2 regions of the Arthrobacter sp. NPDC097144 genome follow, and region 2 is predicted to be linked to the other one. Evidence: riboswitches for the same ligand, from Rfam matches in the RefSeq annotation. Region 2 holds a riboswitch; the other holds the start of a gene.

Region 1 (15,300 bases), on a different contig from region 2:
AGTGACTGCATGCTGTCCGTGCCCTCATAGGTGAAGACCACCTCCATGTCCGTCAAATGCCGGGCTACGTGGTTCTCCAGGAGCAGTCCGTTGCCGCCCATGATGTCCCGCGCTTCCGAGCAGATCCAGCGGCCCTGGCGTGCCGCGAACATCTTGGCCATTGAAGCCATCGGTCCGGTCATGCTGCCCTCGTCGCCTAGCTCATTCAGCCGAAAACAGGTCAGCTTGATGGCGGTCAGCTGGGCCAGCATGTTGGCCAGTTTGTTCTGCACGAGCTGGAAACGCCCGATTTCCTTGCCGAACTGCACGCGCGTTTTGGCGTAGGCCACGGCGATCTCGTAGGCGGCAACGGCATGGCCGAGGGCTTCCCATGCCACTCCCCCGCGCGTGGCTGCCAGCACCTTGTTGACGTCTTTGAAGGAATTACAGTTCTCCAGCCGGTTTTCCGCCGGTATCCGCAGCCCCTCAATAACAATGTCGGGCTGGAGCACCGCACGCTTGCCCATCTTCCCGGTAATAACCGTGGCATTGTAGCCGGCGGGATGGTTGCCGTCGGCGTCCTTCTCCATAACAAAAGCTTTCACCGCACCGTCGGCTTCATCACGGGCATAGATGACGACGACGTCGGCGAAGCTTGCGTTGCCGATCCACCGTTTGCTGCCGTTGAGAATGTAGACGTCCCCCTCCCGCCGGGCGGACGTTTCCAATGAAACGGAGTCGGATCCGTGCCCCGGTTCGGTCAGCGCAAACGCTCCGATTTTCTCAAACCGGGCCATGGACGGCAGCCAGCGCTGCTTCTGTTCGTCGCTGCCGAGCATGTCGATGCTGCCCATCGCCAAACCGGAGTGGACCCCGAAGAACGTGTTGATGGAACCGTCTCCGCGGGCCAGTTCGGCCGCAGCCGTGGAGGCTGCCAGCCGGGTCAGGCCGGGGCAGCCGTAGCCCTTGATGGTTCCGCCGGCGATGTTCAGGGCGGCGAGCTTGGGAATCAGCTCATAGGGAACCTCTGCGCGCTCCCAGTAATCATTGATGACCGGCAGCAGATCATTGTCCACGAACTCGCGCACCCGGCGCTGGACGTCCCTGGCCTGGTCGTCCAGGAGATTGTCCAGCAGGTACAGGTCACTGTCGACGTCCTGCACGTTCGTTGGGTCAAAGCTGAAACCGGTGGTGGTCTCCGGCTGCTCGAAGGTCTCAAACTGCTCGGTTGTTTCGGCGGTCGTCATATCGGCTCCAGCGCATCGGTGAGTGGTAACTGATCGTTTAGTAACCGAGTATGGGTGCGATGCGGAGAGCCGTCAATAGCCGAGGCACGGGGCGTGAGGGGCGGGTTGCCTTCCACCGCCATCAGATGCGGGAGCCAGCACTGAGGCAGGCTCCCGCATCTGATGATTCAGCTACCGGATGGACGATGCACCGGCAAAAAGCCGGTCAGTTGCGATTTGTGCGCCGCGGCCCAAGGACTCCAGCTTGGCTACCGCAATGTCGGGATGAATGCGTCCGCCCAGGCCGCAGTCCGTCCCCGCAATAACGTTTTCACGGCCAACAAGACCGGCAAAGCGCTCTATCCGCTGAGCCACCAGCTCCGGATGCTCCACCACGTTGGTTGCATGGGACACCACCCCGGGAACCAGGATCTTCCCGTCCGGCAGCGCCGTCTCGCGCCAAATGGCCCATTCATGTTCGTGACGGGCATTGGCTGCCTCAAAGGAGTAGGAACCTGCGTTGATGCCCAGCACCACATCCACGATGTGCCTGAACTCAATGTCAGTGGTGTGCGGTCCGTGCCAGGATCCCCAGCACACATGGAACCGGATTTGCTCCTCCGGAAGCCCGCGCAGCGCATAATTGAGTGCGTCAACGCGGATCTGCGTGAAGCGCCGGTAATCCTCGACACTGGGCTCAGGGTTGATCTGGTCCCAGTTCTCCGCAATGGAGGGGTCGTCAATCTGAACGGTCAATCCGGCATCAACAATGGCTTTGTATTCCTCGCGCAGGACATCCGCCCACGCGTAGATAAACTCTTCCTCGCTCTTGTAGTACTGATTGCCGATCCGGCTGGCCGAGCCCGGTGACAGGGCGGTGATAAAACCGGTGGAAAGATCCGCAGCTTTCAGGCCGGTCTTGAGGTTGGCGATATCAGCGGCCAATGCATCATGTCCGCTGTAGCTGATGGGTCCGGTTGCTGCGGGAAACGCGGTGGCGTTCCGTCCGAGCTGAATTCCGCTTTCCGGATCGGAGTAGGCACCGGAAAACCGGGTCCAGTCCCGCCGGTCGGCAAACGACGTGAGCCGAATATTTCCGGGTTCGCTGCGGAGGGGACCTGCCGTGATGGGATTGAATTCGGTGAGTTCCAACCCGGACGTGCGCTGGAAGCTGTATGTCCACCAGGCACCGTAGTCCACGGCATTGGACATCGCCTTGCCGTATTCTCCGTCTCCTGGGATCGTAATCCCCAGGCTCTTCTGGCGCTGGACAAGGTCAACAACGGCATTGGTCAACAATGCTTCAAACTCCGGCGTACGTTCCAGGGTGAAACCGTCATCGGCGTAGGTCCGCGCAGCATTCGCTGCAATTAGCTCCGGTGTCCGGGGCAGGGAACCGGCATGGCTCGTGGGAATGTGGTCGTGCGTCATGGCATATTCCTTCCATCGTTCCTGCCATTAGCACCTTTCCGGGAGGAATGTCCCGGGGGAAGCTGCAGCGTCGCGGAGGCAGGTCTCTCAGCTGCTCTGGATGGTGTGGGCCTGTTCCTGCCCACCGGCAACGCGGGATGCGTCCCCTCCCCGGGTTTCCCCGGGTGCCGAGCGGAAGGGCTTAGCAGCCAGCATGGCGGAACGGGACCGAAAATCCCAATGGCGCGTTATATGACAGGCGTCCCGAGAAATATGGCGGAGTATTGCGCAGGATAAGGCGCTGGTCAGTGCTGCGCTGCGCTGTACGCTTCGCGGATTTCCTGGCTGATTCGTCCGCGGGCACTCGGCTTGTAGCCGTTGGCGATCGCCCACTCACGAATCTTCCGGCTGTCATCGCTGCGGGGGGCGGCGTCACGGCGCGCACTGCGTCCGGTTGAACCGCCGCGCAGGCGGCGCCCGGCGGAAATATAGGGACTCAGTTTCTCCCGAAGTTCAGCCGCATGCTCCGACGTCAGGTCAACTTCATATTGTGCACCGTCCAGGGCTACCCGCACAGTTTCCTGTGCATCTTCCCCGGTAAGGTCATCAATCAATAGGATTTGCCGTTTCTGGGCCACGTGATCTTGTCCCTCTTCTGATAATCCTGAACCACCCCTGTCATTCAGCTTAGTCGTCGGGCTCACACAGAATAGGCTGCACGGCTAATTCAGCTTTAACGGTGGATAACTAATCCCCAAAGGGCCCCGTGCCGCCGGTCGCGGGAAGAACCGGACCGGCGGCACAAAGGAAAATGCGGCAGTATTTTCCCGAACTGGAACGCGTCTAAAGCACGTGGTCACAAACCGGGAAGGCTGCTCAGGGCAGTTATGGTCCGGGCTTAGTGGACCGCCAGGCCGTCGGGCAGTTCATTGGCGGGCCGGCGCACAAAGAACGACGCCGCCAGCGCCACCAGGGAGATGACTGCACCCCAGAAGAATGCCGTATGCACACCGGCAGCAGCGGCCGGAATACCGGCCGCGCCGTCGTTGATTGCTGCAGTGGTGCCGGCCGTCATCAGGGTGATGAATACCGCGGTGCCCGCCGCACCGGCCAGCTGCTGGAGCGTATTGATAATGGCGCTGCCGTGCGAGTAAAGCGACTTGTGCAGGGAGCCCAAAGCCGAGGTGAAGAGCGGCGTGAAAATGAATCCCAGGCCGGCATTCAGCAGGCAGTGCAGCACGATCACCATGGGGACGGGGCTGGTCTCGTCCAGTGTCGTCATGCCCCACAGTGCTGCGCTGAGCAGCAGTGCACCGGGAATGACCAGCGGCCGGGGACCGACTTTATCGAAGAGCCGGCCCACCACCGGCGACAGGATGGCCATGACCGCGCCGCCGGGCAGGAGCAGCAGACCGGTGTCCAAGGTGCTGAGTTCCAGGACGTTCTGCAGGTAGAGCGGCAGGACAATCAGGCAGCCGAACAAGGCCATCATGGACACCAGGACCATGACGATGGCAACCACAAAGGGCTTGCTGGCAAAAGTCCGCAGGTCCATGAGGGCCTGGTCCTTCCGCTGAAGCACCAGCTGGCGGAAGACGAACCCGGCCATGGCCAGCACTCCGGCGGTCAGCGGAATCCACAGCGGCATCAGAGCCTTGCCCTGGGCGGCTTCTCCGATGCTGCTGAGGCCAAAGATCAGCCCGCCGAAGGCGAAGGTGGAGAGCACGATCGAGAGCACATCGAAGGGAACCTTGCGGGGCTCGGTTAGGTTCTGCACCTTCCAGGCGCCCACGGCCAGGGAGAGCAGGGCGATGGGCAGGACGAGCCAGAACATCCAGCGCCAGTCCAGCGCGTTGAGGATGATGCCTGAGACAGTGGGGCCGATGGCAGGGGCCACTGCAATGACAATGGAAATGGTCCCCATCATCTGTCCGCGCCGGTGGGCGGGGACGGCGTTCAGGACGGTGGTCATCAGCAGCGGCAGCATAATGGCGGTTCCGCCCGCCTGGATGATGCGGCCGCCGAGCAGTGCGCCGAACCCCGGAGCCAGGGCGGCCAGCAGCGTTCCCGCGCTGAACAGTGACATGGCGGTCAGGAACAGGCCTCTCATGGAGAAGCGCTGGAGCAGGAACCCGGTGGAGGGAATCACCACGGCCATGGTGAGCATGAAGCCCGTGGTCAGCCACTGGGCGGTGCCGGCGGTGATGTTGAGGTCCGCCATGAGGCGCGGCAGGGCCACGCTCATGATCGTCTCGTTCAGGATCACCACAAAGGATGAGACGAGCAGGAGCCCGATCACGGTCTTGGTGCGCGGGTCCAGCGCATCCGGTGCGGGGGTTGATGTACGGCGCTTGGGCCTGCCGGTAGACGGCGGGGCGGAAGTGGCGACAGATGACGGGTTAGCGCTCAAAAGGGGAGAATCCTGTTCACGGTGGTGTGCGTTCAAACGTTCAATGCGGGCCGGGCCCTGCATGCAAGCCTAAGCGGGCCCCCATCGGGGACCCGCCATCGGACGCAACCTGCCCCGCAACCGGTTTATTCCCGGACCGGCCGCAGGGCAGCCCCAGTGGCCGCAGCAATGGAACCCAGCCCAAGCACCGCCGTCGTTCCGGCAAGTGCAAGGAATATCCCCGGAACAATGGTGGGAAAAGGCTGGCCGGATACGTTGAACGCAATGCCCATCAATGGCGGCAGGGCGAGCACGCTTCCCAGTATGACGGCGGAGAGCACCAGCAGCAGCGATTCCATCCCCGTCATTCGCCGCAGCTGGCTGTTGGAGGCACCGAGGGCCTGCAGCAGCATCAGCTCCGGACGCCGCCGAGCCGTGGCCATGACCAGGCTGTTGACCACGGACAGCCCCACGTATCCCAGGAGGACCAGCAGTCCCACTACGGATATCCAGGACTCCGCTTTGCGCTCCGATGCGCCGGCGGCACCCAGCTGCCCGCTGTCCGACGCTGCCAGGCCCAGCGCGGCAATGTCCGCCGTCAGCTGTGCAGCGTCCGCATTGTCCTCCGCGGTCACCAGCACGTAATCGCTCAGCCCCGACGTGGTGTGTTCGCGCAGCGTGCCGTTGTCCACTGCCAGATCCCCGAATCCCAGTCCCCGGGAGTAGGTCGCGACGACGACGGCGGTTGCCTCGGTTCCGTCGCCGTAGGAGAAGGCGAAGTCTGCACCCACGGTGCTGCCGGTAGACCTGGCGAGGTCTTCACTGAGGGCCACCGTTCCCGGCTCGGCCAGCCGGTTCAGCGATCCCTCCTGAACACCCAGGTCCAGGGCGGACTCCGGATCATGGGTTCCCAGTCCGGAGATCAGGTAGCTCTCCACGGTTTCCTCCACTCCCATGACCGTGGTCGGGACGAGGGCCGCGGACCGGGCCACGGGTGTTGCCGACCGTACTCCCGGCACGGCAGCAACCTCCCCGGCAAGGGCCGGGGAGATCCCGGAGCCCGGAGCGGATACCAGGTACTGGGCCACCATGCCGTCGCGGGACTGCCGGACGGCCTCGCTTTCCACGGTGGCGGGCATGAACAGCTGCACTGATCCCAGGGCGACTGCCAGCGCAAGCGGAACAATGCCGGCGGCCAGCCGCCGGGGAAATGCCGAGGCATTCGCTTCGGCCAACACCAGGGACGCGGAGGGGCTGTTGCGCAGCAGCGGCTGCACCGCTTTGAGTATCCCGGCGACGATCCACGGGCCCAGAACACCGGCAGCGATGATCAGCAGCAGGACACTTCCTGCTGCGGCAGCCAGTCCTCCCAGTCCGGGGACAGCCAGCGGCGTGAGCGCCGCCAGCAGTCCGGTACCCAGCAGGACCAGGCCGGTGACGGTCCGCTTTCTTCCCAGGGCGCGGGTTTCAGTGGCAGCTTCCCGAAGCGCCGTCGTCGGTGTGGCCCGCACGGCTCCGCGCGCTGCCACCAGTGCAGCACCCGCCGCGGCGGCGCAGGCCAGCACCACGGCGGCGAGGGCAGGGAGCGGACTGTAGGCAAGGGCGAAATCTTCCGGGATGACGCCGCCGGCTGCGAACTGCCCGGCCAGGAAGTGGGCCAGCCAGAACCCGGGCAGTGTCCCCAGGACCGCGGCAACCCCTGACACCAGCAGCACCTCTCGGACAACCATGCCCAGGGTTTGCCCGGCCCCGGCGCCCACGGCGCGCAGGAGAGCGAACTCCCGGCGGCGGGCCAGGATGGACAGGGACAGGGTTCCGGCGGTCACGAAGAGCGCCGTCATGACGGCGGTTCCCGCCAGCGAGGTGCTCAGCAGCAGCAGTGTTGACCTGCCCGCTCCGCCTACGGTTTCCACGTCTCCGCGGCGGTCTCCGGTGTAGCCGACGACGCCGCCCACCTGTGTTTCGATGGCCGCCGCCAGTTTCTCGGGTTTCATTCCCTCCTGGGCGATGACGCCCACAGTAGCCACGCTGTCACCGTGCGGCCACAGGGCAGCTGCGCCGGCAGAGCTGAGGAAAGCGGCGGACGCGGCCGTGCCGGCAGCATCTTTTGCGGGCACAGTGCCGCTGGATTCGGCTACCCCGGAGACCGTGTACTCCGCAGGCTCTCCCCCGTGGGACAGCACGATCCGCGCCCCCGGCTCGGCTCCAAAGGACCTGTCCAGCACAACCTCGTGCGTTCCCCGCGGGGCGCTGCCGGACACCAGCACGTACGGAGCCAGTTCCGCCGATTCCCAGGCGGCGGCGTCCACACTGCGGCCGTCGGCACTGACCAGCGCAATGCTGACGTTGCCGATGGCCCGGTCCACCCCCGGGACGGCGGCAATGATGGACACCGTGTCCTCCGGAAGCAGGACCCGTTCGGCGAAGGGCACCGCGACGTCCTCCGGAACGGGCATGGACTGCGGGGCGCCGATCACGACGTCGGCACCGGCAAGGCGCTGCGGTGCGGTTCCTCCGCGCAGTCCGGATTCGATCAGGACTCCCATGGCGGTGATCAGCGCCGCACACAGGAACACGGCCACAAAGACGCCGGCGAACCCGCCGCGGTTGTGCCGGATGGAAGACTTGGCAAGTGCGAGCATGTCTACCGCTCCCCCAGGTAAGCCACGCGTTCGGTGACATCCCGGACGCTGGCGTTGGCCAGACTGCCGTCCAGGCGCCCGTCTGCGAGGAAAATGACGGTGTCCGCGGAGCAGGCTGCCACGGGGTCATGGGTCACCATCACCACGGTCTGGCCCAGATCCGCCACGGTGTGCCGCAGCAGGTCGAGCACCTGCCGGGCGGTTACCGAGTCGAGGGCCCCGGTGGGCTCATCGGCAAAAACGGCATCCGGACGGGTTATCAGTGCCCGGGCGATCGCGGCCCGCTGCTGCTGCCCGCCGGAGAGTTCCTGCGGCATCCGGTCATTCAGCCCGCTGAGTCCCACGGCCTCCAGGACATAACCCAGCCAGTCATGGTCCACGCTGCGGCCTCCCAGCAGCAGCGGCAGCGTGACGTTGCGCGACACGGACAGCTGGGGCAGCAGGTTGTAGGACTGGAAGACGAACCCCACATGGTCCCGGCGGAACACTGTCAGGGCCTTGCGGCGCAGCCGGGAAATGTCGGTGGAACCCAGCAGCACCCTCCCGCTGTCCGGAGTGTCCAGTCCCGCGGCCATCTGCAGCAGGGTGCTCTTGCCGGATCCGGAGGGGCCCATGATGGCGGTGAAGGTGCCGGCCGGAACGGCAAGTGACACCTCATGCAGGGCGGTCACGCGTGCGGTTCCGGTGCGGTAGCTCTTGGCCACGGCCTCCAGCTGCAGTGCAGCCGGTCCGGAAAATTCAGTGGTTTCGGTGTACATGGCCTTCGTCCTCTTTCTCTGGCGGGCGGTGTGCTGCCGCCGCTTTTTCTCCTGCCATTGACGCTACGGAGAAGGCCCCCGCACTCCGATACAGCCAGCACCCCAATCCGGGGTATAGCTGGCTATACCCCCGGTGGAACGGGGGCAGGGCATAATCGGGCAGGTGAGCTTTCTTTCCCGCGCCGGCCTGGAGTCCCGTCTTCGGGATGCTGGCTTCCTCCTGCGCGAGGCCATGAACTGGCCGGCGTCGCTGGGGATCCTCCTGGGCGGCGTTGTGCTGCTTCCGTTCCTGCCGCTGGGCGTTGGCCTGTACGCGGTTCCCCGTCTGCTGGGAACGCTCAACCTGCTTGCCGCCCGGGCCCAGGGCCGCGCTGCGGGTTATGCCGGCGCCGTCGTGCCCTTTGACCGCCGTGTCCTCGCCGGCAGGAAGAATTTTGGCGAACTGGCGGCCCTGGTGAGTGCCCCGGAGACCAAGCGGGACATTTCCTGGCTGCTGTTCCACTGTGCTTTTGCGCTGCTGGCCGGCTGTCTTGCGGTGGCCCTGCCGCTGGCTGCGGTGCTGTATATAGGTACGGCTCCGTGGTGGACGCTGTTTCCGCAGTCCGCACCGCTTGATTTTGCAGTTCCCGTGACCAGCTGGTCGGCAGCGGGATTCACCGTCCTGCTGGGGCTCATCTACGGCCTGGCGGCCTGGCTGCTGCCCCCGTGGATGGCCCGCCGGCTCAGCGGCGGCACGCTGGCAATCCTCTCGCCCCGCCGGTATGACGAGCTCTCCCTCCGGATCCAGGATCTTTCCGCTGCCCGCGCCAGCGCTCTGACGGCCCATGCAGCAGAGCTGCGCCGCATCGAACGGGAGCTGCATGACGGCGCGCAGAACCGGCTGGTGGGGGTGGTGATGATGCTCGGACTGGCACAGCGGGCGGCGGAGAGCGATCCGGCTGCCGCGATGCCCTTCATCGGCCGTGCCCAGGACGCCGCCACCGAAGCCCTGGCCGGTTTGCGGGAAGCGGTGCATGACATTTATCCGCCGGTCCTGGATGAGCTGGGCCTGGGCGGAGCGGCATCGGCGCTGACAAGCAGGTCCCCCATCAGCTGCTCGCTGGACGTGCAGGGACTGCAGCGTGCTCCCGCAGCGGTGGAATCCGCCGCCTACTTTGTCCTGGCCGAAGCCCTGACCAACGCAGCGAAACATTCCGATGCCTCGCACATTGAAGTACTCCTGCGTACGGAATCCACCCCGCGCGAGGATGTGCTGGTGGTCCGGGTGAACGACGACGGGCGCGGCGGCGCCGCTGTTGCCGGGGCCAGCGATCCGGCGGCCGGGTCCGGCACCGGTCTGGCCGGAATTGCCCGCCGCGCCGCAGCCTTTGGCGGCAAGTTGTATGTGACCAGTCCGTCCGGCGGGCCAACCGAACTAAGAGTGGAGCTTCCATGCGCCTTCTGATCGCTGAAGATGATGCCCTGCTGCGCGCCGGGCTCGAGCTGCTGCTGCAGGGCGAGGGGTTTGAGGTGGTTGGCTCCGCGGACAATGCTGAGGACCTGCTGGCTGGCTTTGAACCCGGCAGTGCCGACGGCGCCGTCCTGGATGTGCGGATGCCGCCGACCTTCACCAACGAGGGGCTGCGCGCTGCCCTGGAACTTCGATCGCGGGTGCCGGACTTTCCCGTCCTTGTCCTCTCCGCTTACGTTGAGGACCGGTACGCCAGCCGGCTGCTGGCCTCCGGCGCCCAGGGTGTGGGCTACCTCTTAAAGGAACGCGTAGGCAAAGTGGGCGATTTTGTCGAGGGCCTGCGCCGGGTCCTGGCCGGCGGAACGGTCATGGATCCGGAGGTCGTCGCCCAGCTGTTCAGCCGGCGCAGCACTCTGGACCCCATCCGGTCACTGACTCCCCGCGAATTCGAAGTGCTGGGGCTGGTGGCCGAGGGCCTGGGCAACACTGCCATTGCCCGGGCCATCTCCGTATCCGAGACAGCAGTCAGCAAGCACATCGGCAACATCTTCGCGAAACTGGGCCTCTCGCCGTCGGACAGCGGCCACCGCCGTGTACTCGCCACTTTGGCGTACCTGCGGACCTAGGCGAACCCCCCGGGCCCAGCTGTACCCGCGAGTCCGGACGGCAGTAATTCCCCGCGGTGACGCCTATCCGGAGGCCTCTGTGCCGGCACCCACAGGCGGGTCCCGAGGTCCCACTCACGCCTCTGTGCGAGCTTCGTTACTAAATAGTTACCATCCCGTAACCCTCTTGTACGGTAGTACTCATGCCGTTATCTGAAGCGGCTCCCTTGACTTGTTACCTAGCTCTGCCGCTGGTCAAGGTCCACAGATTTCACACTTCGGCAGAGGCGGGGGAACCACTTACGGGTTCCTTATGAATCCTTGGGGTTAAGTCAGCCGAGGTTTCTTCGGCGGACCGGATGACTCCCATCCGCATCCGACAGCTCACCTCGCAGGTATCGGGAGAGGTAACTCATTTTGTTGAACAATACTCGTGGAACCCACAGCGCCGACAACACCGGACTGTGGACTGCACTGGCAAACGCCACCACCGGCAAGGCCCGCACCATCGGCACCGCAGCCGCTGTCCTGGCAGCAGGCTCCGGCCTGGTGCTCAGCATGGCCGGCCCCGCTTCGGCAGGCGTCATCGCCAACGACTCGACCGAGTCCTACACCGCCCCTGCTGCTGTAGCCGCTCCGGCTGCTCCTGTGGCTCCGGCAGTTGCTCCGGTTGAGGCTCCGGCCCCCGCCGCAGCGTCCACCCACGTTGTCCAGTCCGGCGACACCCTGAGCGCCATCGCAGCCACCTACGCCGTCACCCTTGACGACATCCTGGCGCTGAACGGCCTTTCGCTGGATTCCATCATCTACCCCGGCGATGTCATCACCTACGCCGGCGGTGCTGCTGTTGAAACTGCTTACGCCGCACCGGCTGCAGTCTCCTACGCTGCCCCTGCAGCCGTGTCCTATGACGCTCCCGCTGCGGTCTCCTACGCCGCTCCGGTGGAAGAGACCGCTGCTGTGGCCGACTTCAGCACCTTCAGCACGCAGGCTTCCTCCGTGACGCCGGCTGCTGCTCCCGCTGCATCCGGTACCAACGCCATCATGCTCAGCTCCGCATACGCCCAGATGGGTGCCGTCCAGGACTGCACCATTCTGGTTGAGGTTGCGCTCCGGGCAGCCGGCCACTCGGTTGGCGACCTGGCTCCCGCGCAGCTTGCTGCTTACGGAACCCCGGTTTCCGACCCCCAGCCCGGCGACATCGCCTACTACGCCGACGGCGGCATGGGCGTTGCCCACATCGCCATCTACGCAGGCAACGGCCAGGCCATCCACAGCGGATGGGGCGGCAACCAGACTGTTCTGGAGAGCGCCAACGTCGGCTCCGGCGCCGTGTACTACCGCGTAGCGTAATAACGCACTAGCTCCCATCGGAGCGCGGGAAGCGAACGGACCTGCAATCTGATGGATTCATAAAAAGGGAACGCCCGGCCAGCTGGCCGGGCGTTCCCTTTTGCCGTTAAGTTTCCAGGTGGACGCGCAGGCATGTCCTCAGTGTCGGATCCGCCCGGACTCAGGCGTCCGGATCGTTCCGGCCATCCTGCTGTTCCTGCTGTTCCTGCTGTTCCTGCTGTTCCTGGAAGTCCGGGACGTCCGGGACATCCGGGACGTCCGGGACATCCGGGACGTCCGGGACGTCCGGAGTGTCCTGGTGGTGCCGGCCGCCGTGACCGTGTCCGGGGCCTTCTTCAGTCATGCTGTCGCGGACAGGCCCTTCGACGTTGTTCCCGCCCTGATCCGGTGCAGATTCCCCGTCTGAGTTCTCATCCTGAGTGTCCGGATCCGCTTCGGTTCCCTTGTCTGATGTGTCTTTATCCGACGTGTCCTTGTCTGACTTGTCTGACTTGTCTGTCTGGTCGCCGTCGCTGTCGCGGTCATGCCGAGTTCCGGCATCGGACTCCTGATCCTGGTCCTGATCCTGGTCCTGCTCCTGGTCCTGCTCCTGGTCCTGCTGCTCCTGATCCTGGTCCTGCTCCTGGTCCTGATCCTGCTCCTGCTGCTGTTCAGTTACTGAGGCCTGTTCCGAATCCGCAGTTGTGTCGGCCGTGGCCATACCGGCAAAAAAGGAGCCGACCAACAGGACCAGACCGCCAACAACGCCCAGGATCCATCCGAGCGGGCCCCTGGCCTTGTCCCGAAACGCCATCGTGTTATGCACCTTTCGAAGAGTGGATGTGCTGACACTTTTATTTTCGGAACCGATTCTTCGAAGATTCTTAGACCCTGCTCCGGCCTCCGGCCAGGGGAAGGCGGACTTCCAGCACGCCGCCGACGTGCTCTTCCCCGGCAGGCAGGGCCCGGACCCTGCCGCCATAACGGGCAGCGATTTCCGCTACGAGGGCAAGTCCCAGTCCGTAGTGTCTCGGGGCCGAGTGATTTTCTCCTGCGCCACCCGTTTCCCGGTTCCGGAGGGAGGCAAAACGTTCAAAGGCCTGTCGGTCGAAGCCGGGCGGAAATCCTGCCCCGTCATCGGCGACACGAATCACGGCTTCGTGTCCGCTGCTCTCCACGGAAAACCGCACGAGCGACCGGGCATAGTCCAGGGCATTGGCTCCGAGCGCCGTGAAGATCCGCTGCAGCGCAAACTGCCCGCCCAACACGGTTACTTCCGGAGCCGGAGCGTCCAGTTCCAGGGCCAACCCGCGCCGGAGAGCTTCGGGCTCCAGCGAGCTCACTGCGGACCGTGCCAGAGGCACCAAATTGACCGGTTCCGGCGGTCCGGAATGCCTGGGATCCGCGGACATCAGCAGGTCCTCGAGGATTCCGGTGAGAACTTTGGTGTCCTCCACGATGTCATCGGCCGCTTCGAGTGCTCCCTCGTTCACACTGACATCCGGCTCATCGTCAGCCTCCTCTCCGGCAGGGGCCCCTGGCGGGGAAGAGGACTTCGACAACCGCCGCCGGAGCAACTGGGCGCGGGTGCTCAGGAGGGTCAGCGGTGTCCGCAGTTCATGGCTGGCATCGGCCACGAACCGTCGCTGCAGAGCCAGTGCTTCAGCCATGGGCCGCATGGCAGCCCGTGCCGCTGCGGCGGAAAGAACGCCCGCCACCACCCCGGCAGCCAGCACCGACACCACCAACGCCAGGGCCAGGCGGCGGAGCTGTTCGGTGGCCTCATGCGTATCGACTGCGGCCTGCACCACATCACCGCCGCGCCGCACAGTGAGGACTTCGTACGTCCGATCTCCGGCGGACACGGTGTCCCGCCGGGGTCTGTCCGTACCGGCAACCTCAGCCAGCGCTTCCTGGTCCGGCAGGCCCGACGGCATGTTGCGGGAAACCGCCAGCCTGCCGTCGTCGTACACAGCCAGGAAGACATCCAGCGGCGCCTCCCGGGGAGAATCGAACTGGGCAGCTGACACCAAAGTCTGCTCGGTGGCCTCACGGGTTTGAGTGGAAACCAGCCCGTAGACCAGGACGGCGGCCAGACCCAGCAGCACCACTGTCAGCGCCGTGAACTGGACCGCCAGGCGAACAGTGGCTTGCCGCAGTTCAGTCTCCTCCGGGCTGCGCTGTTTCGGGGGCGCGGCGGCACGCTTCGCCGCTGTCCGGGCGGGCCTCATGTGCGGGCGCCGAGCCGGTAGCCGATGCCGCGCACCGTCAGCACTGCTTCCTTACCCAATTTCCGCCGGAGGTAGTGCACATACGTGTCCACCACGCCGTCGTCGTCGGCGTCCGGAAAGACCGATTCCAGCAGGTCTGCCCGCGGAAACACCTGCCCGGGCCGGCGGGCCAAATGCTCCAGCAGCGCGCCTTCCCGATCGGAGAGCAGCACCACGTCCCCGGCGTCAGTGGTGACCGTGCGGCCGGTGGTGTCCAGGGTGCCGCCGGGCACGGGCAGTACCGGAACCCGGGAAATGTTCCGTCTCCTCAGCGCCCGCAGCCGTGCCAGGAGTTCGTCAATGTCGAATGGTTTGGCCATATAGTCTTCGGCACCGCGGTCCAGTCCTTCCACCCGGTCCGCCGCGTTGCCCAGGGCGGAGAGAATGAGCGCCGGCGTCAGCACGCCGCGGCTGCGCAGACGCGTGAGCACGTCCAGTCCCTCGATGGCGGGCAGGCCGCGGTCCAGCAGCAGGACGTCGAAGGGTTGGGTCAGGCCCTCGTGCAGTGCGCGCTGCCCGTCAAAGGCCAGCGTCACCAGATACCCCTCCGATTTCAGGAGGTCCGCCAGCATCCTGGCCAGCCGGCGGTCATCTTCCACGACGAGGATCCGGGGTCGGTCCGTCATGCCGAAAGTCTATTGGCCGCACACGCGGAGGGTCCGGTGTCAGTGCCGGATTGGGGGCTGGCCGGGGCCAATTGCCTGTTGCCCGACGCCTGTGGAGGGCAATGCCTTCGCCGTGCGGCGGGTGGTGAGCAGGACAACGACGACGGCGACCGCCGCTCCGATGGTGGTTTCCACCGCCCGGTCCACAGTGAGGTCCCAGACCTGCTGGCTGGACACGAAACCGGTCATCAGCAGCGCTACCGGGGTTAGGAAGACCATGGCCAGGGCGTAATGCCGGATGACGTAGACCTCCCCGGCAAACTGGAGCAGCGTCAGCAGGACGGCCAGCTGCACCGGGGTCCAGTCCGGCTGCAGGAGCAGGGCGGAAAGCAGCACACCGGCATAGGTTCCCACAATGAAATGCACGGCCCGCAGTGGAGCCCGCGCCGCATCAGCGGCGGCGATCGGGGCGCAGGCTGCCAGCATGGCCCAGTAGCTGTGCCCGGTCCCCACCAGTGCAGCGAGGGAACCGGCTGCGGCGACAGCCGCGACGTACCGGCCTGAGTGCTTGAAGATCTCTTTCCAGTCCGGCGCCGCCCGCGGTGTCAGGGGCAGTACAGGGGTATGCCTGCGG
Region 2 (15,300 bases):
GGGCAACTGGACATAGAGGCAATGGTCCGGGCAGGCATCACCCACTTTGCGAGCGGACGGATGGTGGATGAGGATCTCACCAACCGGGTTGCCCTGCTTCTGGCAGGCAGCCGCGCAACCCGCCGCCGCCGCATCGCAGCAGCCCGCCTCCGGGAGAAAACCCGCGCGGTATCCGCGGCCCTGCGAGCAACCAATGATCCCGGGCAGATGGCAGCACTGGTGGTGCAGGGACTCGGCGAGGCATTCGGTGCGTGTTCTGTCCGGATGGACACCTTCCCGGATGAACGCGTTCCCAAGCTGACTGCATCGTGGAACCGTGTTCCGGAAGCTGCCGATCTGCCGCAGGTCCCGCTCCCGGACGCGGTTCTGCTGTGTTCCTCCCTGTGGGACCGGGAGACGGTCCTGCGGGTGGAGGACCATCTTTGCCCCGGCACTGTGGAAGACACCATCCTGCCCACCGGTACGCCGCCCCATCCGCGCACCTCGGTTCTGGCGCCGCTGGCCCACGGGGACCAGGTGTTCGGTTATGTCTGGATCGCGGGAACCGCGGGAGCCCGGAGGTGGAGCCGAACCGAGCTTTCCCTGATCCAGCATGTGTGCGGAAACCTGGCGCACGGACTGCTGCAGGGCCACCTCATTACGGGCCAGCGTGAAGTGGTGACCCGGCTAAGGGAACTTGATCAGGCGAAGACAGATTTCGTGGCGACAGTAAACCACGAACTGCGTACACCCCTGACTTCCATCACCGGTTACCTCGAACTCATCCTGGACGGCTCAGGAGGGGAGGTCCCGCCGCACGTGGCACAAATGCTGGACATAGTAGGGCGCAATGCGGTCCGCCTCAACCAGCTCATTTCCGATCTCCTGACTATCTCGCGCGCAGAGGCTCAGACGAATCTGCCCTCCGTGGAGGAGATCGACCTCGGGGAGCTGCTGTCCTCAGTGGCTGCTGCGCTGGCTCCCGCCGCCGCCGCCAACGCGATTACCGTGCGGCTGGCCCCTGCGGCTGCCCCGCTCCTGGTGGATGGAGACAAAGCCCAGCTGGAACAGGTGTTCACGAACCTGCTGTCCAATGCAGTGAAATTTACGCTTCCGGACGGGTATGTGGAGGTGCGCGGCGTCGTTATCCGCGGCGAGGCCGGAACCCGGGTGCGGGTGGAAGTGGCGGACAACGGCATTGGAATCCCGGCAGCCGATATCCCGAAGCTCTTCCAGCGTTTCTTCCGGGCATCCAATGCAGCAGCCGCGGCCATCCCTGGAACAGGGCTCGGTTTGGCCATCGTGCAGGACATCGTCCACCGGCACGGCGGGGAACTGGGCATTGACTCCGCTGCCGGGCGGGGAACCACGGTCACCGTTTCCCTTCCCGCCCGCTGACCGGCGGGGTATTCCCGGCGTCAGGCCAGAATACGCTCCGGGAACGCGTAGCAGTTCAGCGAAGTGCCGCGGCTGAAGCCCACCAGGGTCATTCCGGCGTCCTGGGCCAGTTCCACCGAAAGGGACGACGGCGCACTCACCGCGGCCAGCACGGGAATCCCGGCAAGCTGGGCCTTCTGAACCAGTTCAAAGGACGCCCGTCCGGAAACCTGCAGTACTGTCCCGCGCAGCGGCAGCATTCCCGCCCGCAGGGCCCACCCCACTACTTTGTCCACTGCATTGTGGCGTCCCACGTCCTCGCGCAGGCAGAGCAGCTCTCCGTCAACACTGAACAGTCCTGCCGCGTGGACTCCCCCGGTACGGTCAAAGACTTTCTGATGCTGCCTCAACTTTTCCGGCAACCCCGCCAGTGTCGGCAGCGGCACACGTACGTCGTCGGCCCCCAGGGAGAAGTGCGAGGACTTCCGCACCGCTTCAATTGAAGCAGTGCCGCAGATCCCGCATGAACTTGAGGTGTACACGTGCCGTTCCATGGCTGTGTCCGGAAGCGCAGTCCCGGGGCGAAGCTGCACGTCCACTACGTTGAACGTCTGCTGTCCGGAATCGTCGACGCCGGCACAGTAGCGCAGGCTGATCAGCTGTCCCGGATCCCAGATAATGCCCTCAGACACCAGGAAACCCGCCACCAGATCAAAGTCGTCGCCGGGGGTGCGCATGGTGACGGTGAAGGAGCGTCCCTCTACCCTGATTTCCAGGGGCTCCTCACCGGCCAGCACATCCTCGCGCTTGGTGGTGGTTCCGTCAATCCGGAACTTAGTAACCTGTCCGCGGCGGGTAACCCGTCCCATTCCGTCTCCTTAGACGCGTGCTGCACCCGCCCTGTGACGGATCCGCTGATTCCGGGATGCCAGGCCGGATTCCCCGGCCGGTTTCCCTTTTTGAGATTAGCCCACGCGGTGCCTGCCCGGCACCCGCAGGGCATTTACCGTGCCGGCGGCTCCTGCACCGACCAGGGCAGCGGCAGTGCGGTGACGGCCTCGTCCATGGTGCACCCTGCCTCGGGCACCACCATGACTGCGTCCGCATCTGCTATTCCGCGGAGCATGCCGGAGCGGAAATACGGTGACGGGACGGCCCGTCCGTTCTCGATCCGGCACGGGACCAGCCGTGTGCGTCCGGGCAGGGGCTCCATGTCCACACCCACCAGGACATGGCGCTCCGGCGAGAGCGATGCTCCGCGGAGTCCGTCCAAAAGCGGCTGAAGGACGGAGAACACTGCCATCATCGCTGCCAGCGGGTTGCCGGGGAGCGCGACGAGCAGCCGTCCGTCCGGAAGCCGCGCCAGCATGGTGGGGTGTCCCGGGCGCATGGCGATGCCGTCAATCAGCAATTCCGCCTGCATGTCCTCCAGGGCCTGCCGCAGGTGGTCCGCTTCCGAACGGCCCGTGCCGCCGGTGGTGACCAGGACGTCACCGGAAGACATGGCGATGGAGGTTTCATCGGTGGCATCACTGCTCAGGGCAGCCACTACGTCTTCATAGCGGTCCGAGACGCGCCTGACCACATCCATGCGGCCGCCCATCATCGTGATGAGCTGGGGCAGCTGGGGCCCAAAGGTGTCCCTGACCTGCCCGGATTCTGGCAGTCCGTACTCGATGACCTCATCCCCGGTCAGCAGCAGGGACACCCGCGGTGCGCGGAGCACCGGCAGGGTGTCATGCCCGCACACCGCCGCCAGGGCTATATGCGCCGGGTTGAGGAGGGTCCCCTGCTTGATGGTGACTTCTCCGGCTGCTGCTTCCTCTCCGGCCGGGCGGATATGCTCGCCGGCCGCGGGCTCGTCCGGCCGGGCCGCGGAGCTGAGGCTCAGGACCGGATGGTCGGTTCCGGAGACAATGCCGCTTTCGGACCGCAGCACGCTGAAGGCGCCGGCAGGAATCATGCCGCCCGTGAGAATGGCGACTGCCTGGCCGGGCTGAAGCGGACGGCGCCCGGATTCCCTGTGGATCTGCCACCGCTCGACGTGCGGTTCCTCCTGGGTCACCAGGTGCCACGGCGGCGGTCCCGCCACTGCCCAGCCGTCCATGGCGGACGAGGCGTAATGCGGCACGGGCTGCAGAGCCGGCACATCCTGGGCGAGGACCTGGCCCAGCGCGTCGGCCAGCTGCACGGTTTCATAGGGCAGCGCCCGGCCTGCGGAGAACGCCAAGCTGCGCGCATTCGCCCAGGGGGCATTGGGCTGGAGCGGAAGTATCACGGGGGTGGAATTGTCAGTGGTCATTAACGTCTCCGGTTTCAGCATAGGTTTTGCACTCCCGGGCTGCCACGCCCATGGCCGCGTTCATGGCGGCAGTGTCGCCGGCCTGGCCGCTGCCTGCCGCGAGGCCTGCAGCGAATCCGGCCACGAAAGTGGTCAGCGGAGCAGCGGGGCGAACCACGGAGTGTGCCGCGTCGGAAGCCAGCTGCAGCACTGCGCTGACATCAACCCCGGTTCCTTCAAGCCCGAAGGCGGTGAGCAGTTTCCGGCACCACTCCTCGAGTTGTTCTTCTTGGCTTGCCATGTTCCTGCTCCTTAACGGGCTTTCAATTGCGCGTTGCGGGATGCTCAGCATCCCCGGCGCTGCCGGTATCCACCGACCAGCGCGTGGCATCCTCCCACGTGTCAATGTCCGTTGTGCTGTGGGGCGGAACCGCAACGCTCCTGTATTGCACCCTAGCAAGGAGCCGCTTCATCGAAAGGTTTTCCAGTCCTGCAGGCCTGTCGAAAAAGCCGATGGCAGCCCCCAGATGGGCCGTCCGGTACAGCCCGGCCAGCGGCTGCTCGCGTCCGGATTCGTCAACGGCCAGGAGCGAGAGAGGCACCGGGCCGCGTGTACCGCCGGAAGCTTCGGACAAGAGCGCGTTTACTGCCCGGGAGATGAACGGCATGTCACAGGCCAGGACCAGAGTCCACTCGGGTGGCCTCCGGCCAGCCTGTTCATCCTGTTCGGCCAGCGCCGTCCAGGCCGCCGCCACCGCGGCCGCGGGCCCGGAAAATGGAGGATCTTCACGGATCAGCAGGGCGGGTATTCCGCCTGCCTCCAGCACCTCCTGCAGTTGGGGCGGTCCGGCGACGGCACGCCCGGCAGCACCGGATGCTGCTTCCAGGGCGACAGCCAACAGCGTGCGCCCGGACGACTGAAGCAGCGCTTTGGGGGTTCCGCCCAAGCGCGAAGACCGTCCGCCGGCCAGCACGATTGCATTGAACGAGGGCGTTCCTGAATCCATCACCGGCATCAGGCAGCCGTGCCGGCATCGAGGAACTGGCTCCACTGCGGGGCCGGACGCTCCAGTTCGCGGATTTGCCAACGAGCTCCGTGAGGCGGCTGGGGGTGGATGCGCAGCTGCCATCCGAGCTGATTCAGGGTCCTGTCACCCTTGGCATTATTACAGCGCAGGCAGCAGGCAACCATGTTTTCCCAGCTGTCTTCTCCGCCCCTGGATCGAGGCAGGACGTGGTCCACCGTGGAGGCGGCCTTGCCGCAGTACGCGCACTGGTGCAGGTCCCGGCGCAGAACCCCCCGCCGGGTAACAGGGGTGCCTTCGCGGTAAGGAATTTTTACGTACCTGTGCAGCAGGATCACCGAGGGGCGCGGAAGAATTTCCGTGGGTCCCACCACCGGTTCCCCGCTCTCGGCAATAACGCTGGCCTTCCCTGACAGCACCAGCACCAGCGCCCGGCGGAAGCTCACAACGGCCAGCGGCTCATAGCCTGCATTCAGAACGAGAGTGCGCATGCACATTCCTCTCCGCCTGCGGTCCATCGGCGGGAGGTTGCCCGCCGCGGTTGACGGTACTTCACATGATCTATGGAAAGAGTATGCCCGGATCCTGCTCTTCGCCATTTTCGGCGCCGCCCGGCGGTTTAAACGGATCAAGGGTTCCTCCCGGAGGAGAAACCCTTGACCGCTGCCGGCGAACCGGCAGGCAAACCATGTGTACCGTTTTCTAGCGGACGTGGATGTACACGCCGCCCGAGCCCAGCTCTGCCGGAGCCACAACAGTGGAATTACCGTTGAAACCACCGTGGATGGCTTGGCCGTTTCCAACGTAAACAGCAATGTGAGCCATGCCCATGCCGCCGTCGGCGTAGTAGATCAGGTCGCCGGGAACGGCCTGCGAGGCGCTGACCATGGTTCCCAGGGACAGGTAACCGGCAGGCCAGTCATGGAAGCTGATGCCAGCGGCAGCCAATGAGTTGGTCACCAGCATGGTGCAGTCCTGTGACACGCCCAGCTGCGCATAGGCAGCGGCAGCGATGGTCGCAGCAGTGCCGGAGGAGGCAGCCGGAGCCGCTTCCCGCACCGGAGCGGACGCCGGAGCGGACGCCGGAGCGGAAACAAAACCTGCCGGTTCCATGGCCGGAGCAGCTTCTTCCGTCCACGCCGCCTGGGCAGGTGCCTGCGCCGGAGCCTCAGCCGGCAGCGGCTGCGCTGCCGGTTCGGGCTGCGCTGCCGGGAGCTCGGTTGCCTGGAGCTGCGCAGCATCAGCCTGCACATCCTCAGAGGGAGCTTCCTCGGGCTGCACTTCCGGAGCCAGAATGACGCCTGCCACGGCCGGACGGTCAAAGCTCACCACGGCAGTTGCGGGAACCATCAGCTGCGTAGACGCTGCCAGATCCAACGTGCTGGTTTCCGCACTGCGGACCACGTCTGAACCTGTTGCATTAGCCGCGACGCCGGTGCCCAGCACCAGGCCTGATGCGGCAACTGCCACAGCAGCCTGACGCCCAAACGTTCCGGCGTTGGCAGATACTGCCCGCGCAAGCGTGCTCAGCGCAGCGGTGCGTGCTGCGGGCGCCCGGTGACGGGCGCGCTCAGGTGTAGATGTCATGCGGGTGCAATCTCCGTTATCTGCGGCAGGACTTAGCTGACGCGGACGAAGCTTGCGCCGCCGAGGTAGGACAGCGGGTGCAGCACGGTGTTCATACCGTCGAAGCCGCCGCTGATGACCTGGCCGTTCCCCACGTAGATGGCTACGTGGCCGGAGGTGATGACGAGGTCGCCGGGCTCAGGCGAGCCAACAACCGAGCCGAAAGCGTAGAACTGTGCGGGGGCGAGGTCGCCCACCGACTTGCCGACGGAGCGCAGTGCATTCTCCACCATGGCGGTGCAGTCCTGTGCAACACCGAGCTGTGCGTAGGCCGAAGCAACGAGTGCTGCGCCGACGCCGCTGGTTACCGGAGCCGGAGCGGGGGCCGGAGCCTGAACCGGTGCGGGAGCTGCAGCGGCGGGTGCCGGGGCAGCAGCCTGGGCCTGGACCGGTGCGGGAGCTGCGGGTGCCCAGTTGGCAGTGGTGGCTGCCAGCGGTGCGGAAGCCTGCTGCACCTGAGCGGCAGCGGCCTGCTCAGCCTGCTCGGCCTGGACTGCAGCGGCCTGCTCAGCCTGGACAGCTGCCTGCTCCTGAGCAGCGGCTTCAGCGGCGGCAGCCGCTTCTTCTGCTGCGATGCGGGCACGGTAATCCGCTCCGGAAACGGAGGAGACGGGCTGCATGGTGGCCAGCTCAAACGGTGCCTGTGCGGAGACAGAAACAGCGCCGGTTGGAGTGACGACACTAAGCGGGGTGGCTTCGAGAACCTGGCGGTCGGCGCTGGGGGCTGCCTGGGCGGGAAGGCCTGCCGCGAGAACGAGGCCTGAAGCGGCGACGACGACGGCGGCCTGGCGGCCGAAGGTTCCAACATTGGAGGTTACGGCCCGGGACAGTGCTGAAATGGGGCTCGACTGGACTGCGGACGCGCGACGGCGGCCGTGAGCTACTGATGACACAAGTTTGCCTCTCCCAATGCCTACGAGGTGAGCTGTCGGATTCGGATGGGAGTCACCCGGTTGCGTGGGAGGTAAGGCCCGTGCAACTTAACCCCTAGGGCTTCTTTCGAAACCCGAATGTGGTTCCCCCGCCTCTGCCATGCGATGTTGCGAACGGACCTCAAACAGTGGCAGAGCTCGGCGATCTGTTCGAGAGTGCCCGACCTTTGGCCGATCAAGCACGAGGACGACCCTACAACAACATTTGTCGAATGTCACGTTCAGGTCACGAAATGGTTATCCTGAGGTCACAGCCAACCAAGCGGGTCAACGACCTCGCCATTGACCATCACTTCAAAGTGGAGATGGCAGCCTGTGGAGGCACCTGTGGTGCCGCTGGCACCCACCAGGGCTCCGCGCTCCACCTTGTCCCCCACCGCCACACCCAGGCTGGACATGTGGTTGTAAGTGGTTTCCACGCCGTTGCCGTGATCAACCACCACGCGGTTTCCGCCGCCGAAGTCGTGCCAACCCGAGAAGGTCACGGTGCCGGCTGCGGCAGCCGTGACATCCGTGCCGCAGGCAGCGGCAAAGTCCTGGCCGCGGTGCAGCTCGTCTGCGGCACCGGTGATGGGGCTGACGCGGTAGCCAAAGCCGGAGGTCTGAACGAGTTCCGAGGCCAGCGGCCGAGCAAGAGCGCCCGCGGATGCACCGGCGGAAATCTCCCCGCCGGACGCCACAGCCACGTGATGCAGCTTTGCTTCCGGATCAAACCGGCTGCTCATGGCGGGCCGGTCAAAGTTAACGGCCACTCCGGGATCGGCTGAAACTACCGGTGCTTCCACGGCGACAGGCTGCATTTCCTGGGCTGGTTCACTGACCGCTGCGGTGGTGGGGACCGCAGCCGTGAGGATCAGGCCCGATGCTGCGGCGGTGATGGCGACTTTTTGCGCGGCACCGCCAATGGAACGATGATGTGGTTCTGCTCGCCGACGGCCGGATCTGGGGCCGTTATATGGGCAGGGAGCGGGGGCCGGGGCAGACGCGCGGCGCCTGCCCGGGGCAGCATGCTTCGACAAGGTATACCTCTCTCATATGCCTGCGAAGTTAGCTGTCGGATTCGAGTGGAGAAACTCGGCCCCGCATTCAGCGCCCGGCCGCTCCGTCGATACGGGGCCGTGCTGATGCTGGAGGCTTCACCCCAAGGCAGTCAAAGCTGCCGGTGATGGGTCCTCCGCCCCTGCCTGAACTATGTAAATCCGGGCCAGTGGCAGGGTTCGGCGTGAGGCCCGGATAACGGTGTTATTTCAACGTCAATAAGTCACTATAGGCGAAAACGCCCAAAAGAGACCATTTCGTTATCCGAGTGTGGAGACAAACACGTGGGCAGCGACCTCTGGAGGAAGCTCCAGGGCGCCTTCGATTCCGGGAACACGCACGGAAACGTAGCCCCCCACCACTTCGGCACTGATCTCCGCTCCCGGCCGCAAACCGGCCTCATCGAACTGGCAGAGCAGCTCCGGTTCCACCTGCACCGGCTCGGCCAGCCGGACCAGCTTCATCTTGGTTCCCGGCTCTGCCTGCGCCACAGCGGAAACGAGGTTGGTTACGCCGTCGTGGAACGGTTCAGCGGCCACGCCGCCAATCTCGGCGAGGCCCGGAATGGGGTTGCCGTAGGGCGACTCCGTGGGGTGCCCCAGCAGGTCATACAACCGGCGCTCCACGCGCTCACTCATGACGTGTTCCCAGCGGCAGGCTTCGTCATGGACGTAGGCCCAGTCCAGGCCGATCACGTCGGAGAGCAGGCGTTCGGCAAGCCGGTGCTTGCGCATCACTTCGGTGGCACGGCGGCGTCCCTGCTCTGTCAGCTCCAGGTGCCGGTTGCCCGAGACCACCACCAGGCCGTCCCGCTCCATCCGCCCGATTGTCTGGGACACGGTTGGCCCGGAGTGGCGCAGCCGCTCGGCGATGCGTGCCCGGAGAGCCACGATGTTCTCTTCTTCGAGTTCCAGGATGGTCCGCAGATACATTTCGGTGGTGTCAATGAGGTCCGTCATGGCAGGCCGCTCCTAGGTACTCAATTGGGAAGATCAGGAGAACAACGGCGGACGCCGCCCCCACAGGTCAGTTCTGCCAATACGTTAGCTCATCCGGACAAAGGGCAGATAATTTCGTCGGCGCCGTGCGTCCCGGCGGGCGGGTTCACAAATCGCAAGCGGACAGGGCTGTGGGGCAGAATAAAAAGCACATCAGAGCACCCTGCCTACCGCTTGGAGCGATACCCCATGGGCGAAACAGCCGCAGTAAAGATCCCCGCCGAACTCCTTCCCAGGGACGGGCGGTTCGGGGCCGGTCCGTCAAAGGTTCGTCCGGAGCAGCTGGAAGCATTGTCCCGCGCCGGAACCCGTCTGCTGGGCACCTCCCACCGCCAGGCTCCCGTCCGGAACCTGGTGGGAAGCATCCGCGAGGGACTGTCGAGCCTGTTCCGCGCCCCTGACGGTTATGAGGTGGTGCTTGGTGTTGGCGGCTCCACCGCGTTTTGGGATGTGGCGTCCTTTGGGCTGGTCCAGGACAAGGCCCAGCATCTGTCCTTCGGCGAGTTCGGTTCCAAGTTCGCCGCTGCCACGAACAAGGCGCCCTTCCTTGCGCCGTCCTCCATCATCAAAGCTGAACCGGGCACCCGTTCCGTTGCGGCAGCCGAATCCGGGGTGGATGTCTACGCCTGGCCCCAGAATGAAACGTCCACCGGTGTTGCCGCCCCGGTGGCACGCGTTGCCGGCGCGGATCCCGGCTCCCTGATCCTGATCGATGCCACGTCGGCGGCGGGCGGCCTGGATGTCGACCTCGCCGAGTCCGATGTCTATTACTTTGCTCCCCAGAAGAATTTCGCGTCCGACGGGGGCCTCTGGCTGGGCATGTTCTCCCCGGCGGCGCTGGAGCGCGCCGCGCGGATCAATGCCTCGGACCGCTGGATTCCGGACTTCCTCAACCTGCAGACGGCTATCGACAACTCTCGGCTGAACCAGACCTACAACACGCCCTCGCTGTCCACGCTGGTGACCCTCAACGCCCAGATTGAATGGCTCAACGCGAACGGAGGCCTGGATTTCGCTGCGGCCCGCACCGCGGACTCGGCCGGCCGAATCTATTCCTGGGCCGAGGATTCCCCCGTGGCGGCCCCGTTCGTTGCCCGGCCCGAGGACCGTTCCAACGTGATCACCACCATTGATTTTGCAGATCACGTTGACGCGGCTGCCCTCGCCAAGACGCTGCGCGCGAACGGCGTCGTGGACGTGGAACCGTACCGCAAACTTGGCCGCAACCAGCTGCGCATCGCAACCTTCGTGGCCATTGAGCCGGACGACGTCAGTGCTTTGCTGCAGTGCATCGACTATGTCATTGAGCACTCCCGGTAGCAGGCGGTTCATCCCTGATGCAGGACCCGGACCCTATGCAGGTTCCGGGTCCTGTTTCGTTTCATTCGTTGTCATGTGCAGCCGCCGGGGAAGGGTGCGGTCATAGTGGATCCGCAGGTGGTGGGCCCGCCAGGCCCAGACAAAGCCGACGACGGCGGTGATCAGTCCGGAAGCCGCGGCAACACCGAGGCTCCAGCGCGGCCCGAAGCTGTTGGCCACCCACCCCACCAGCGGGGCGCCGATGGGAGTTCCGCCCATAAAGATGGCAAAGTACAGGGCCATCACACGTCCGCGCATCACCGGCGCAGTGGTGGTCTGGACATAGGCATTGGCACTGGTCATTAGCGTCAGCGCAAACAGGCCCACCGGGATGAGGGACACTGCGAACCAGAGAAGCGTGGGAGAGGCAGCGGAAACCAGGCACGCGGCCCCGAAGGCACCGGCGGCCCCGAAGACAAAACGCAGCCGGGGTTTGTCCCTGCGGGCGGACAACAGCGCCCCGGTGACGGACCCGATGGCCATGACGGAGTTCAGCAGTCCAAAGATCCCGGCGTCCTGGCCAAACTCGGTACGGGCCATCGCCGCGATATACACGGCAAAGTTCAGGCCGAACGTTCCCACAATAAAGATTGCCAGCAGCACCATCACCAGATCCGGGCGGTACCGGACATATTTCAGTCCTGCCCTGATCCGCCCCTTCCCCGGCGGGGCCTTGGGCAGCACCCGCAGCTCGGAGCTGCGCATCTTGAGCAGCGCCAGAACCATGGCGGCGAAGGTGAACGTGTTAATAAGGAAGACCCAGCCCGGGCCAACGGCCACTGTCAGCAGGCCGGCAGCTGCTGGGCCCACCATGCGGGCACCGTTGAAGGAGGCGCTGTTAAGCGCCACGGCATTGGGCAGGTCGGCCTCGCCCACGACTTCCGAGACGAAGCTCTGGCGCGCCGGCGCATCGACGGCTGACACCACGCCCAAAGCCAGGGCAAACGCGTAGACGTGCCACAGCTGGGCCTCGCCGGAAAGGACGAGCACACCCAGGCCCAGCCCCAGCACAGCCATGGCCACCTGGGTGAACAGCAGCACCTTGCGCCGGTTATAGGTATCAGCCACCAAACCTGCCCACGGCGCCAGAAGCAGCTGCGGCCCAAGCTGCAGCGCCATGACAATGCCCATGGCCGCTGCATCCTGGGCGGTGAGGATGTCATAGACCAGCCAGTCCTGGGCGGTCCGCTGCATCCAGGTGCCAATGTTGGACACCAGCGCACCGATGAACCAGATTCGGTAGTTAAAGAAGCGCAGTGAACGGAACACAGCTCAGCACCGTCCAACCATGAACTTGATGACTGCTGCCCCCGCGACCAATGGTTTAGCGCTCCTCCTGCGTTCCCGCCCCGCCGTTTGCGGATTGACCGGCACCTTCTTCAGAGCGTTCGCCGCGGTCCCGCTCGTCCCCGTCGCCGCCGTCGGCCTGCGCCTGTGCCCGGGCGGCTTCCTCCGCGGCAACTGCGGCTTCCTCCGCGGCAACATCCTCCGGACGGATCCGCTCCGACCACGGCACCCACTCAGGAGCGAGGACGGCATTTTCCGAGGGAAGCAGCCCCACCTCGCAGACCGTGGCTGCCTTGCCCCGTGGCACCCTGGCCACGGTGGCGTACCAGTGCCAGCCGTTGTACCCGGGACGCAGGGATTCAAAACGGTGCGTCACCAGGCGCTCAGCGTCCGGCGTTGCCCCTATGTAGGCGCCGATCTGTTCGGGGGGAACAACTTCCAGAAGTCCTGCACGTGCCGCTTCAACGGCGGCGGCAAGCACTGCGTCAGGCTTGGACGGGCGTCGTGCAGCACGCCGCGGTGCCTTGGCAGGCGACTGCCCTCCGGAAGCTTCGGGAGCCGGAGAAGCCGATTCGGAATGGGTTGTTGCGCTAGTGGTCATGCAGTGGATCCGCCTTATACGTCCAGGTCATCGGCGACGGCGCGCAGAACGGCCGCCACCTTGGTGGCATGCTTCTTGTCCGGGTACCGGCCCTTGCGCAGGCCGTTCGAGACTGCATCCAATAGTTTAATAAGGTCTTCCGTAATAACCGCCATGTCATCCGCGCTCTTTCGCGTGGCCCGTGCCACTGACGGCGGCGCTTCAAGGATGCGGGCCGAGAGCGCCTGGGGGCCGCGGCGGCCGTCGGCAACGCCAAACTCCATGCGGGTACCGGGCTTTACCTCGGTGACGCCTGCGGGGAGGGCCGAGGCATGAAGGAAGACTTCCTGCCCCTCGTCCGTGGCCAGAAATCCAAAACCTTTACCAGTGTCGAACCACTTCACCTTGCCGATGGGCACTTCGGTTACCTCGTTCTTAGCTAATGAGTGCAGCAGCTATACCTGCCGCAGTGTTGCGCAACCCGCAGTGCCGGCCGTATGCAGAAATGAACGCTCCGGTAGTTCCGCACCTACCGGATGCTTCCGATACTGGGTCGTCCAGATACCTGGTCATCCAGATACTACGGGAGAGATACTACTGGGAAGCTTGTTCCCTTTAGAATATCCCGGCAGTGCATTCCTTCTCCCGCGGCGGACCTTTGGAACCGGGAGTTTCCGCTGTTAGCGTTAAATTCATGGACACCAGCGCGCCTTCCCCCGGCAGGACACCGCATCGGACTGCAGCAGACGTACCCCGCTGGCGGCGTGTCCTCACCGGTGTGGCAGCACTGCTTGCAGTTCTGGGCCTGCTTTGCCTGGGTGCCGTCCTGCTCTCGGCCCTGCGCGGGGAAAGTGTGTGGCCCGGCTATGCAGCGGGCGCCATTTATGCCCTCCCGGCAGCATTCCTCCTGATGGCAGCGCTAATAATTGACGGAATTCGCCGCCGGCGGCGCGGCTAGGCCGTTCGTTTTGGAACCGGTTCGGGTAACGTAAAGACGATGTCCGCGATCCGAGCTTTAGCCGAAGATCTAGCTTCACGCAGCGACGACCAGCTGCGTGAATTGCTCGCGGCCAGACCGGATCTGGTGTTGCCTCCCGTTCCCGATTTCCAGGCCCTCGCTGCGCGTGCCTCAACCCGCATCAGTGTGCAGCGGGTGCTGGAAAAGCTCACTGCGCCTGAGCTTCAGGTCCTCGAAGCAGTGGACCTCACCACCAATGAGGATTCGCATCTCAGCACTACGGCGTCCTGGTTGAAGAGTGCCATCGCGGGGTCCACCATCAAGGCGCTGGACGCCATCCTGAACCATTTGCATGCTCTGGCCCTGCTTCGCCGCGCCACCCCGCACCCCGGGGCCCCCAAGGCCGACGCCGGACGCCGGTTCTACCTGCCGGTGTCAGTGCTCGGTGAAGCGCTGGGAGCTTATCCGGCCGGCCTCGGCCGGCCCTATTCCACCCTTGCCGTCCAGCAGCCCGAATTCGGGCAGCGCCTGGTGGGCATCGTGGAGGGACTGCGCAAAAGCGGCATCGCCATGGAGCGGGCGGACACGCCGGCCACGGCGGCCCATTCCCTGCACCATCTGGTTTCGGATCCGGCGGCCTGGGCCTCGCTGATGTCCGATGCTCCGCCCCAAACGCAGGAGCTCCTCAAACGATTCAAGTACTCCCCGGTAGGTGCCATTCCCAAAAAGGCCACCATGGGCCGCGCCGTACTGGACAACCCCTCCCCCACCCCGGTGGAGTGGCTGGTGGCCCGGGGCCTCCTGGTCCCGCTGGACGCGCTGCACGTTGAACTCCCCCGTCCGGTGGGGCAGGCGTCCCGCGGACATGTCATCGTTTCCGATTTCCAGCTTTCCCCGCCGGCACCGGTCACCCGCCAGGTTCCCAACAGTGTCCGGGACAACGCCGCGTACGGGGCGGTGGCGGAAACCCTGCGGCTGGTGACCGAGCTGCTCACCCTGGCCAAGACAACTCCCATCAGCACCCTGCGCTCCGGCGGAGTGGGCGTGCGGGAAGTGCGTCGCGTCTCCGAGTCACTGCGCATTGATGCTTCCGCCACCGCCTGGCTGCTGGAATTGTCCGCCCTGTCCGGGCTGCTCGCCCTCGACGTCACTACATCACGGTGGTGTGTCACGGAGCGGGAGTGGCTGACCCTGGACCGGGATGAGCAGTGGAAGCAGCTGGTTTCGGCCTGGCTCGAAGCGGACCGTGCTCCGTCCCTGGTCGGAAGCCCGCTGCCCGGCGGCGGTGCCATTAATGCCCTGGCAGCCGAGGCATCACGTCCGGATGCTCCCCTCGTGCGCAAGCGGGCCCTGGAAATGCTGGCCCGCCTGGCGGCTGGGGACACCGCCGGGGAAGGAACCACCGGGGCCCTCGACGCCGCCGGCCTGGTCAGCGCACTGACCTGGCACCAGCCGCGTCTCCAGCGCAGGTTTGCGCGGCTGGTCCCGGGGATCCTCAAGGAAGCAGCCCAGCTGGGGCTGCTCGGGTCCGGTGCGCTCACTGAACTGGGGGCTGCGGTGGCAGCCGGGGAGTGGGACGCGGCCCTGGAACGCCTGCGCGGCGCCCTGCCGGAGCCGCTTCATTCGTTTCTCCTGCAGGCAGACCTGACTGCCGTGGCTCCGGGATACTTGGAGCCCGGCGTCGCGCGCCGCCTTGCCGCCATTTCCATAGCGGAGGGCCAGGGGCCGGCTGCCATCTACCGCTTTTCCGCCGACTCCATCCGGCAAGCCCTGGACAGCGGGCAGAGCGCTGCCGAGATCATGGAATTCCTGCAGCGGCACTCCGCCACTGATGTGCCCCAGCCGCTGAAGTACCTGGTC

The links. A riboswitch is a leader RNA that binds a small molecule or an ion and turns the genes downstream of it on or off. The one in region 2 is predicted to bind cyclic di-AMP.
Region 1: another riboswitch for cyclic di-AMP. It lies ahead of ACIQXM_RS13640 (LysM peptidoglycan-binding domain-containing protein); the one in region 2 lies ahead of ACIQXM_RS17475 (M23 family metallopeptidase).

Annotation. Positions count from the first base shown of each region.
Region 1 is NZ_JBIWDW010000005.1:240,106-255,405, reverse strand. It holds gene ACIQXM_RS13680 (acyl-CoA dehydrogenase family protein) at 1-1,226, opposite strand, end outside; gene ACIQXM_RS13675 (cobalamin-independent methionine synthase II family protein) at 1,398-2,636, opposite strand; gene ACIQXM_RS13670 (Lsr2 family protein) at 2,921-3,253, opposite strand; gene ACIQXM_RS13665 (MDR family MFS transporter) at 3,514-5,025, opposite strand; gene ACIQXM_RS13660 (ABC transporter permease) at 5,151-7,646, opposite strand; gene ACIQXM_RS13655 (ABC transporter ATP-binding protein) at 7,649-8,404, opposite strand; gene ACIQXM_RS13650 (histidine kinase) at 8,568-9,848, shown strand; gene ACIQXM_RS13645 (response regulator) at 9,836-10,480, shown strand; cyclic di-AMP (ydaO/yuaA leader) riboswitch at 10,719-10,871, shown strand; gene ACIQXM_RS13640 (LysM peptidoglycan-binding domain-containing protein) at 10,880-11,812, shown strand; gene ACIQXM_RS13635 (hypothetical protein) at 11,973-12,605, opposite strand; gene ACIQXM_RS13630 (sensor histidine kinase) at 12,676-14,022, opposite strand; gene ACIQXM_RS13625 (response regulator transcription factor) at 14,019-14,687, opposite strand; gene ACIQXM_RS13620 (FUSC family protein) at 14,727-15,300, opposite strand, start outside.
Region 2 is NZ_JBIWDW010000009.1:90,020-105,319, forward strand. It holds gene ACIQXM_RS17435 (ATP-binding protein) at 1-1,377, shown strand, start outside; gene fdhD (formate dehydrogenase accessory sulfurtransferase FdhD) at 1,398-2,225, opposite strand; gene ACIQXM_RS17445 (molybdopterin molybdotransferase MoeA) at 2,360-3,658, opposite strand; gene ACIQXM_RS17450 (DUF6457 domain-containing protein) at 3,648-3,938, opposite strand; gene ACIQXM_RS17455 (molybdenum cofactor guanylyltransferase) at 3,961-4,644, opposite strand; gene ACIQXM_RS17460 (HNH endonuclease) at 4,653-5,153, opposite strand; gene ACIQXM_RS17465 (NlpC/P60 family protein) at 5,365-6,249, opposite strand; gene ACIQXM_RS17470 (NlpC/P60 family protein) at 6,282-7,181, opposite strand; cyclic di-AMP (ydaO/yuaA leader) riboswitch at 7,185-7,374, opposite strand; gene ACIQXM_RS17475 (M23 family metallopeptidase) at 7,469-8,020, opposite strand; cyclic di-AMP (ydaO/yuaA leader) riboswitch at 8,242-8,453, opposite strand; gene ACIQXM_RS17480 (metal-dependent transcriptional regulator) at 8,519-9,217, opposite strand; gene serC (phosphoserine transaminase) at 9,446-10,576, shown strand; gene ACIQXM_RS17490 (MFS transporter) at 10,610-11,884, opposite strand; gene ACIQXM_RS17495 (DUF3027 domain-containing protein) at 11,940-12,503, opposite strand; gene ACIQXM_RS17500 (cold-shock protein) at 12,518-12,901, opposite strand; gene ACIQXM_RS17505 (hypothetical protein) at 13,177-13,440, shown strand; gene ACIQXM_RS17510 (helicase-associated domain-containing protein) at 13,567-15,300, shown strand, end outside.